2 regions of the Thermosulfurimonas sp. F29 genome follow, and region 2 is predicted to be linked to the other one. Evidence: riboswitches for the same ligand, from Rfam matches in the RefSeq annotation. Region 2 holds a riboswitch; the other holds the start of a gene.
The links. Region 2 has a riboswitch for cobalamin ahead of K3767_RS01430 (sirohydrochlorin cobaltochelatase). Riboswitches for the same ligand answer to the same signal wherever they lie in the genome.
Positions count from the first base shown of each region.

Region 1 (3,936 bases), on a different contig from region 2:
TGACCTTTGAAAGTTACGGGAGTATATATGTTTAAAAAATTTTTAACAAAGGAGGAGGGTTATGCGTAAATGGTTAGCCATGTTGGGAGCTATGGGTTTAATCTTGGGGGTGTATGGAGTAGGGATCGGTAGTTGTGACAAGGGGCCCGAGGTTATCAAACTTCCGGCTCCCAGGATGATGCACTCCACTGTGGTCTTCCCTCATCGCAAACACCAGGAAATTCTCAAGGGTAACTGCGGAGAGTGTCATCACAGCCGCACGGCGGACTGGAAGCAGGTTCCCTACAAGCCGGGTATGAAGATCCAGGAGTGCAAGGTGTGTCACAACAAGCAGCACCCCAATCCGAAATTGCGCTCGGTAAAAAATGCCATGCACATCAACTGTAGGGGCTGCCACAAGGCCATGAAGAAAAAAGGAGAGAAGACCGGTCCGGTAGGGTGCAGGGGTTGTCACAAGAAATAGTTCGCCTTCCGGTCTCATAGCTTTTGAGAAAGGGGGGGTTCTTCCCCCCTTTCTAATGTGGTAGAAATTCTTCCCCCTTGTCCCCTCAGTGAAAGGTGGTAATTTAGGTAAAAAGGACGGTACTTTTTCGGGAGGTTTTTATGTCTGCGAGGCTGAAAAAGGTAATCCCCGAAAAAGATGAACCTTTATTTCCTATAGGTGTGGCCGCCAAGATCCTGGGGGTGAATCCTCGAACCCTTAAAATTTACGAACAGGAGGGGCTGGTAAAGCCCATAAAAAAAGGAAACAAACGATATTTTTCTTACAATGATATAGAGTGGCTCAAGTGTCTGCGCTCTTTTATTCACGAAGAGGGTATCAGCATCCCGGGGATCAAAAAGCTTTTAGAGTTTACTCCCTGCTGGGAAATTAAGAACTGTCCCGAAGAGGTGCGTCAGGAATGTACCGCCTACCGGGATCGATCTAAACCCTGCTGGCAATTGGTCAATTCGGCATGCAAAAAGATGCAACAATGCGAAAAATGTGAAATTTATCTGAGAGATAAAAACTACCTCCTCCAAAAGGAAAAAGAGCTCATTGAGAACGAGGAGGCACCGGAAGGGGAGGAGGGGTAGGTAGGGATTTTTCCTTCTGGGGATGCACAGCCACCGGGGCCCTTTCCATGAGGGAAGCTTTTCTTTTCTGAACGGAAAGGTAGGTGAGAAGGAGGGAGTTAGCGAAAAACAGTATGGCCAATAAAGCGGTAACCTTGTTGAGAAAGGTGCCCGGTCCGGCTCCTCCGAAGATGGCCTGACTGCCGGTGAACACTGCCCCCACCTCCGAACCTTTGCCTACATTGACGAGAACGATAGCCACCAGAAATATGGCCAGAATTGCCTGCACCACCACCAAAACTGTAAACATTTACCGCTCCTCCCTGCGAACTTGCCGATTTAATTACTCCTTTTTCAAGGCTTTTTCAAGTACTCCCCGGAACGGTCTTGACACTGTTTAGAAAACTGGTAGCACATTATTTAACGGTCTCCGGGTGCCCCGGGCCTTGGGGGTTCGGGGTTAAACGGGAAGCCGGTGGAAATCCGGCGCTGGCCCGCAACCGTGACCGGGGACGAAAGCCGCTGGGAGGCCGGTTAACCGGTCTCCCCGCCCGGGCGCTCGAGGGGCGAAGGCCCCGAGGGTTTCCGGGTGGGCCGCCGGAGGGCAAGCCTTCGGTGGCGACAGGCCACTGGGTGGGCCACGGGCCCGGGAGGGGTCCGTAGGTCGCCCGGGAAGGCGCGGCGAGTAGGACGATCCGGAAGCCGGGAGACCGGCCCGGAGGCCGAGGAAGGGAGCGGAGCTTCGAGGCTAACTGCTCCGTTCCCGAGCGGGAAGGTGGTCTCCGGAGTCTCTCCCGGACCACTGCCTCCTCGGGAACCCCTCGAAGCTCCCTCCTTCGAAAAATTTTTGCGAAGGAGGGAGGCGTATGCGAAAGGTTTGTGTTTTCCTATCGGTACTCCTGGTGTGCAGCCTGGGGCCGGTCTTCAAATCCCGGGCGGAAACCCCCGACCGAACCGGCGAGGTGGTGGTCACCGCCACCCGGGTGGAGACCGACATCCGGCACCTTCCGGACTCGGTAACCGTAATCACCGGGGAAGAGATCGATCGCCGGGAGGTGCAGGGACTGTACCAGGCCCTGGAGAGCTACCCCTCGATCACCATCAAACACAACGGCTGGCTGGGGCAGTGGGGGTATCTGCGTCTGAGAGGTGGAAAGAATCAGGACACCGTGGTTCTCTTCGACGGGGTACGCCTTTACGATCCTTCTTATACGGCCAACGATTTCGGGGATCTCTGGTCCTGGTTCGATGCGGAAAATCTTAAACGCATCGAGATCGTCCGGGGCCCTCAGAGCGCCCTTTACGGTTCCAACGCCATGAGCGGAGCCGTCAATCTCATTCCCCGAAAGGGAGGAGGGCCGCTTGAGGTCCGGATGAAGGCCGGCTACGGGCGATACGAAACCTGGCGGGGCTCGGGATACATAAAGGGCTCGGCCGGGCCGGTGGGCTACTTCCTGGGACTGTCCGGGGTGAACACCGACGGACTCTACCGGGACGACGAATTCCGTCAGAGCACCGTGGATCTCAACCTGAACACTCAGCCGTTCGAGACAAGGGGAGGCTTTCCGGGGACTCTCAGGCTGGATTACACCATGCGATACTCTTACGGGTATCTGAATTATCAGCAGTGGGACTGGACGAGCTTCAGGGCCTATAACGACCCCCACGCCGAGCGCCGGGAGCAGATCCAGATCCATCACCTAACCCTCTCCGGAAAACCCTTCCCCTGGTGGAAAAGCCGCCTCACCGTGGGTTATCACCTGACCCGCCGGGATTACCTGGATCGGGACGACGGCATTCTGGGATACCGGCCCGATGGCTCCCCGGTGACGGACAGCTACTTCGACGGTTTCTATCGCGGTCGGGTCTATCCGGTAGTCTTTCAGAACGACTTTTATCTGCGGGAATGGGGCATTCTCACCGCCGGCGTGGAATATTACCGGGAAAAGGCGGACTTTTACAGCGCCACCGCCTGGGGAACCAAGGACTACGACGACGAGGTGTCCACCACCTCCTACTTCGCCAATCTATTTCTGAATCTTTTCGAGGATCGCCTGGCCGTGGATCTCGGAGCCCGGATCGACGACCACGAGGAGTTCGGCACGCACTTCACCTATAAGCTGGGGGTGGCCTACTTTCTCACCGATACCCTGAAGCTCAGGGCCACCCTGGCCACCGGTTTCCGGGCCCCCTCGCTCTTCAATCTTTACGACCCCCGCTACGGTAATCCCGACCTTGATCCGGAGAGGAGTACCGGAGGAGATGTGGGCCTGGAACAGGAACTCTGGAACGGTAAACTGCGCTGGTCCGTAACCTGGTTCAACACCCACTACAAGGAGCGGATAAGCTTCAACTACAGCACCTGGCGTTACTATAATTCAGGCGGCGGGGTGGCCACCGGACTGGAGACGGAGGTGGAGGTCCGTCCCTACCGATGGCTCTCCCTTTCGATAAACTACACCTATACCGAGGGTCAGGAGGACGATTTCGAAAATCTGGCCCTGGTACCTCATCATCAGGTAGGAGCCCGCGCCACGGTGCAATGGCAGAGGTGGAACCTAAACCTCTATTACAAGTATGTGGGCAGGCGCACCGCCTACGATCACCGGCACATCATTCCCGATTACAGTCGCGTGGATCTTACGGGAAGTTACGCCCTGAACGGGAACACCAGAATCTTCCTGCGCGCCGAGAACCTCTTCGATGTGGATTACGAATGGGCTGCGGGGTATCGGGCTCCCGGTCTTGCTCTGTTCGGTGGAATAAAGGTTAGGATCTTTTAGGACCGTGGGCAATACCTCCTCCCCCACCAAGCACCACACCTTCCTCTCCCCGGGGCGGGGGGCCTACTCGCCCTCGCCCCGGGGGTTTACTTTAGAA
Region 1 covers NZ_JAIFYA010000002.1:104,248-108,183, reverse strand. Annotated here, with positions in the region: gene K3767_RS05100 (cytochrome c3 family protein) at 62-463, shown strand; gene K3767_RS05095 (MerR family transcriptional regulator) at 604-1,077, shown strand; gene secG (preprotein translocase subunit SecG) at 1,037-1,366, opposite strand; cobalamin riboswitch at 1,472-1,790, shown strand; gene K3767_RS05085 (TonB-dependent siderophore receptor) at 1,923-3,839, shown strand.
Region 1: it holds a riboswitch for cobalamin, as region 2 does, so the genes downstream of both, K3767_RS05085 (TonB-dependent siderophore receptor) here and K3767_RS01430 (sirohydrochlorin cobaltochelatase) in region 2, are expected to answer to the same signal.

Region 2 (3,936 bases):
TCCGCGGCCAGGGCCGCCCCTAAACTCAGCACCACCCAGAAAAGAATCCCCAGCAAAACCACTCTCCTCATAAAAACCCCCTTCCGGAAATTTTGTGTCACATTTTATAAATAAGTGTTACTCAGTCAAGGGACTCTCCGCCTACCAGGAGGAGGGTAAAGTAGGGTGGGGTTGAGGTGAGGAGATCCCGGGGGTCGGCGTAAACCTTTTCCTCCGGGAAGCCGCAGAAGGAAACGGCCCGGGTCTCGTCCAGGCGTCCCAGGTCTTCGATTATCCGGAGCACCTCCCCGGCCCGGCGATAAACCTTGTAGAGGGCGAAGGCGGGGAACTCCGTGGCCAATTTCCTGAGGGTAGCTTCCTCGGCCAGGGCGCTGGCGATGGCAAAGGCCCCCTCTCCTTCGGCCAGCAGGATCCTGAGGCGCGCCGCCGCCGCCTGAGCCGCGGTGATGCCCGGCACCATCTCTATCTCCGCCTCGGGGAGAATCTCCCTGACCCTGCGGGCCAGATGACCGAAGGTGGAAAAAAGGGCCGGATCCCCCATGGTGAGAAAAACCACCGGTTCCCGGCAGGAAAGGACCTCCGCCACACGACGGGCGTTTGTCTCCCAGGCCTCCTCCAGGAGACGACGCTCGCGGGTCATGGGAAAGGAAAGACGCTCCACCGGCACCCCTTTCTTCAGATGAGCCTCCGCCACCCGGAGGGCCAGCGAATGGTCGTTCCGGCTGGAGGAAGCCACGAAGACATGGGCCGCTTCCCCGAGCACTCTCACCGCTTTGAGGGTCAGGAGTTCGGGATCCCCCGGCCCCACCCCCACCCCGTAAAGCCTCGGGCGCATCCCCTCCCTCCCTCAGTACTTCTCCAGGATCTCCAGAGAACGCTTGATCTGGCGCACGAAAAACTCCTGCACCTCGGGATACATGCCCAGGCCCTTGTAGTAGGTTTTACCGTTCACCCTGGTGGTCACACACTCGGCCACCTTTCCGGCCTCCTCCACCACCTCGCGCCAGCTCTTCTCCTCTCCCTCGCCGCGACCCATGATGTCGTGCATGATGTGATCGCCGGCTACGAACATGAAGGGAATGAAGCGGACCCGTTTCCCGGGATACTTTACGGCTTCCCGGAGGACGCTCTCGGCATCAGGCACCCCCTCCACGGTGCCCACCAGCACATTGGACCAGTGATGACGCACCAGCCAGTCCAGCCCCAGATAGGTGATGTTGGCCCCGTTTATGGTCACATCCGTGCCGTGGGCCACCAGAATGTTCACCCCCTCCCCCGGGGGCAGGAACTCCCTGGAGAGCGCCTCCAGCACCTCCCTCACATATTCCCAGCGAAATAGAAGGGGCTCTCCCACTACGATCCGGAGATCGGGAAAACGATCGCAGATCTCCACCACATTTTCGTATTCCAGACCGGGGAAGATGTGGAGCGGTTGCACCACCACCCGCCGGTAGCCCTCGGCATGAAGTGCCGCCAGAACCTCCTGAAGACTGTGGAGTCTTCTATCGAGGCCCCGTTTGGCATAAATTCGATTCATCTTTTCCCGGATGACCTCCGAGGTAAAGGCCCACCGGATTTCGTAGCCGGGAAGTTCCCGCCGGACCCGTTTTTCCAGGAGATCAAAGGTGACCTGCGCCTTGGTGGAGGTTCCGAAGGCACACAGCACGATGGCCGGTTTCTCCCGGAGCTTCTGATGCCGGATCTGGGTGTAGGATATGGCCCCGGCCCGAATTGAGCTCACCATAGACATGAGAAAACACACCCCCATACCCAGTATCAACCAGAGGTTTTTCATAATAGCACCCCCTTTTTTGATTTTTCAGGGGGGCACGCGAGGAGGGACCGCTTCGTCGGCGGTCGGGTCGGAGTCCTCGCCGTACCCCGCCGCTCCTGCGGCCCCGGGCCGGTCTCCCGGCTTCCGGATCGTCCTACTCGCCGCGCCTTCCCGGGCGACCTACGGACCCTCCGGGCCCGTGGCCCACCCAGTGGCCTGTCACGGCCGGAGGCTTGCCCTCCGACCGCCCACCCGGAAACCCTCGGGGCCTTCGCCCCTTGAGCGCCCGGGCGAGGAGGCCGGGTAGCCGGCCTCCCAGCGGCTTTCGTCCCCGGTCACGGTTGCGGGCCAGCGCCGGATTCTCACCGGCTTCCCGTTTACCCCCGAGCCTTCCAGGCCCGAGGCACCCGGGACTCGACACCAAACTATCTTATTCAGTCCGCAATTGTCAACCTAAAATGTTCGTTTTAGTGCTTGAACACCCTCTGACCGGTAAAGACCATGGCCACCGGAGGATCGGCCTCATTACAGGCCTCGATGGACTCCCAGTCCCTTAGCGAACCCCCGGGCTGAATGATGGCCGAGATGCCCTCTCTTATGGCCACATCCACCGCGTCCCGAAAGGGGAAAAAGGCGTCGGAGACCATCACCGAGCCGGGAAGCCCCGCCCGAGCGGCCCTGGTCTCCTCGTCGATTTCTATCTTCTGGCTCTCCGGACGCTCTCCTCTGCGGATCTCCAATTCCAGTTGCTTGTAGGAAATTCCGTAGCGATCGTAACACAATAGATCGGCGTACTTGGTATAGGCCTTGAAAATAGCGATCTCGGTAACCCCCACCCGATCCTGTTCCCCGGTTCCGATGGCCACAGTGCACCGGTCCTTCACGAAGAGCACGGAGTTGGAGGTTACCCCCATTTCCACCGCCCAGCCGAAGATCATGTCCTCGATCTCGCGTTTGGTGGGTTCGCGTTTGCAGCGCACCTCAGTCCCGTCGGGCTTCGTGGCCAATGCGGGCCTGAGGTCCTCCGGTCCTCTGACCCTGTTGATCTGGGATTGCTGGATGATGATGCCCCCGTCCATGAGACTCTTGAACTCCACCACCGGAAGTCCCCAGTACTCCTCGAGACGATCCATGCGCTTTATCCGGATGATGCGCAGGTTGGGCCGTTTTTTCAGGATCTCCACCGCACCCTCTTCGTACTCCGGAGCGGCCACCACCTCGAAGTATTGCTCGCTTATGGCCTCGGCGCAGGCCTTGTCCACCGGACGGTTAAGGGCTATGGCCCCGCCGAAGGCCGCGATTCGATCCGCCCGAAAGGCCCGCACAAAGGCCTCAGCAATGCTATCCCCGTAAGCCACCCCGCAGGGATTATTGTGCTTCACGATCACGCAACAGGGATGACGGCTCAAATAACGCAACACATTGAGGGCATTGTCCACATCGGTAAGGTTGGTCTTGCTGGGGTGTTTCCCGAACTGCAGCATGTCCTCCTCGCGGAGGCTCGAGACCAGCCCCCGTCCCGGAGAGATGAACTCGCACTCCCCCAGCACCAGGTTTCCGTTTACCAGCTCGTAGAGAGCGGCCTCCTGGTCGGGGTTTTCTCCGTAGCGCAGACCCCGTTCCTCCACCACTCCCGGTTCCACCTCGATCTTCCAGGTCCTCTTCCGATAGACCAGCGTCTGATCGCCAAAGGTGATCCGGATCTCCGGAGGAAAATGATCTCCCCTGATGGTGCGATACATCTTCTTGAGATCTTCAGACACGACCGCACCCCCTCTCTGGTTTTTTGTCAAGGATAGCTCAGAAGGAGGGACTCCGTCAAATATTCCTAACGACGGCTGCGGGGACGAAATTTTCCCCGTCTGACCCGCGGAGCCCTCGCCGGGGGACGACCGGAGCCACCCAGTTCCTCCCGCACCTCCGCCGGGGAGATCAGCCATTCCTCCTCAGGCTCGGGGAAGATTACCCTCATGCGCTTTCCGATGAGTTCCTCAATGCCTTCCAGGAAAAAGGCCCCGGTTTCGTCGCAGAGCGAGACGATCTCCCCGGGGGCCTTACGCACGCGGGCCGCTCTCTGGAGAAAGTCGCTGGGGATCTCCGGAAGGTCGTAGTTTATGACCAGGTCGAGCTCCGGATCCTGTATGAAACGACACCCGGCATCG
Region 2 covers NZ_JAIFYA010000001.1:286,172-290,107, forward strand. Annotated here, with positions in the region: gene K3767_RS01420 (carbohydrate porin) at 1-71, opposite strand, end outside; gene cobI (precorrin-2 C(20)-methyltransferase) at 122-835, opposite strand; gene K3767_RS01430 (sirohydrochlorin cobaltochelatase) at 848-1,795, opposite strand; cobalamin riboswitch at 1,884-2,200, opposite strand; gene K3767_RS01435 (IMP cyclohydrolase) at 2,242-3,537, opposite strand; gene K3767_RS01440 (DEAD/DEAH box helicase) at 3,603-3,936, opposite strand, start outside.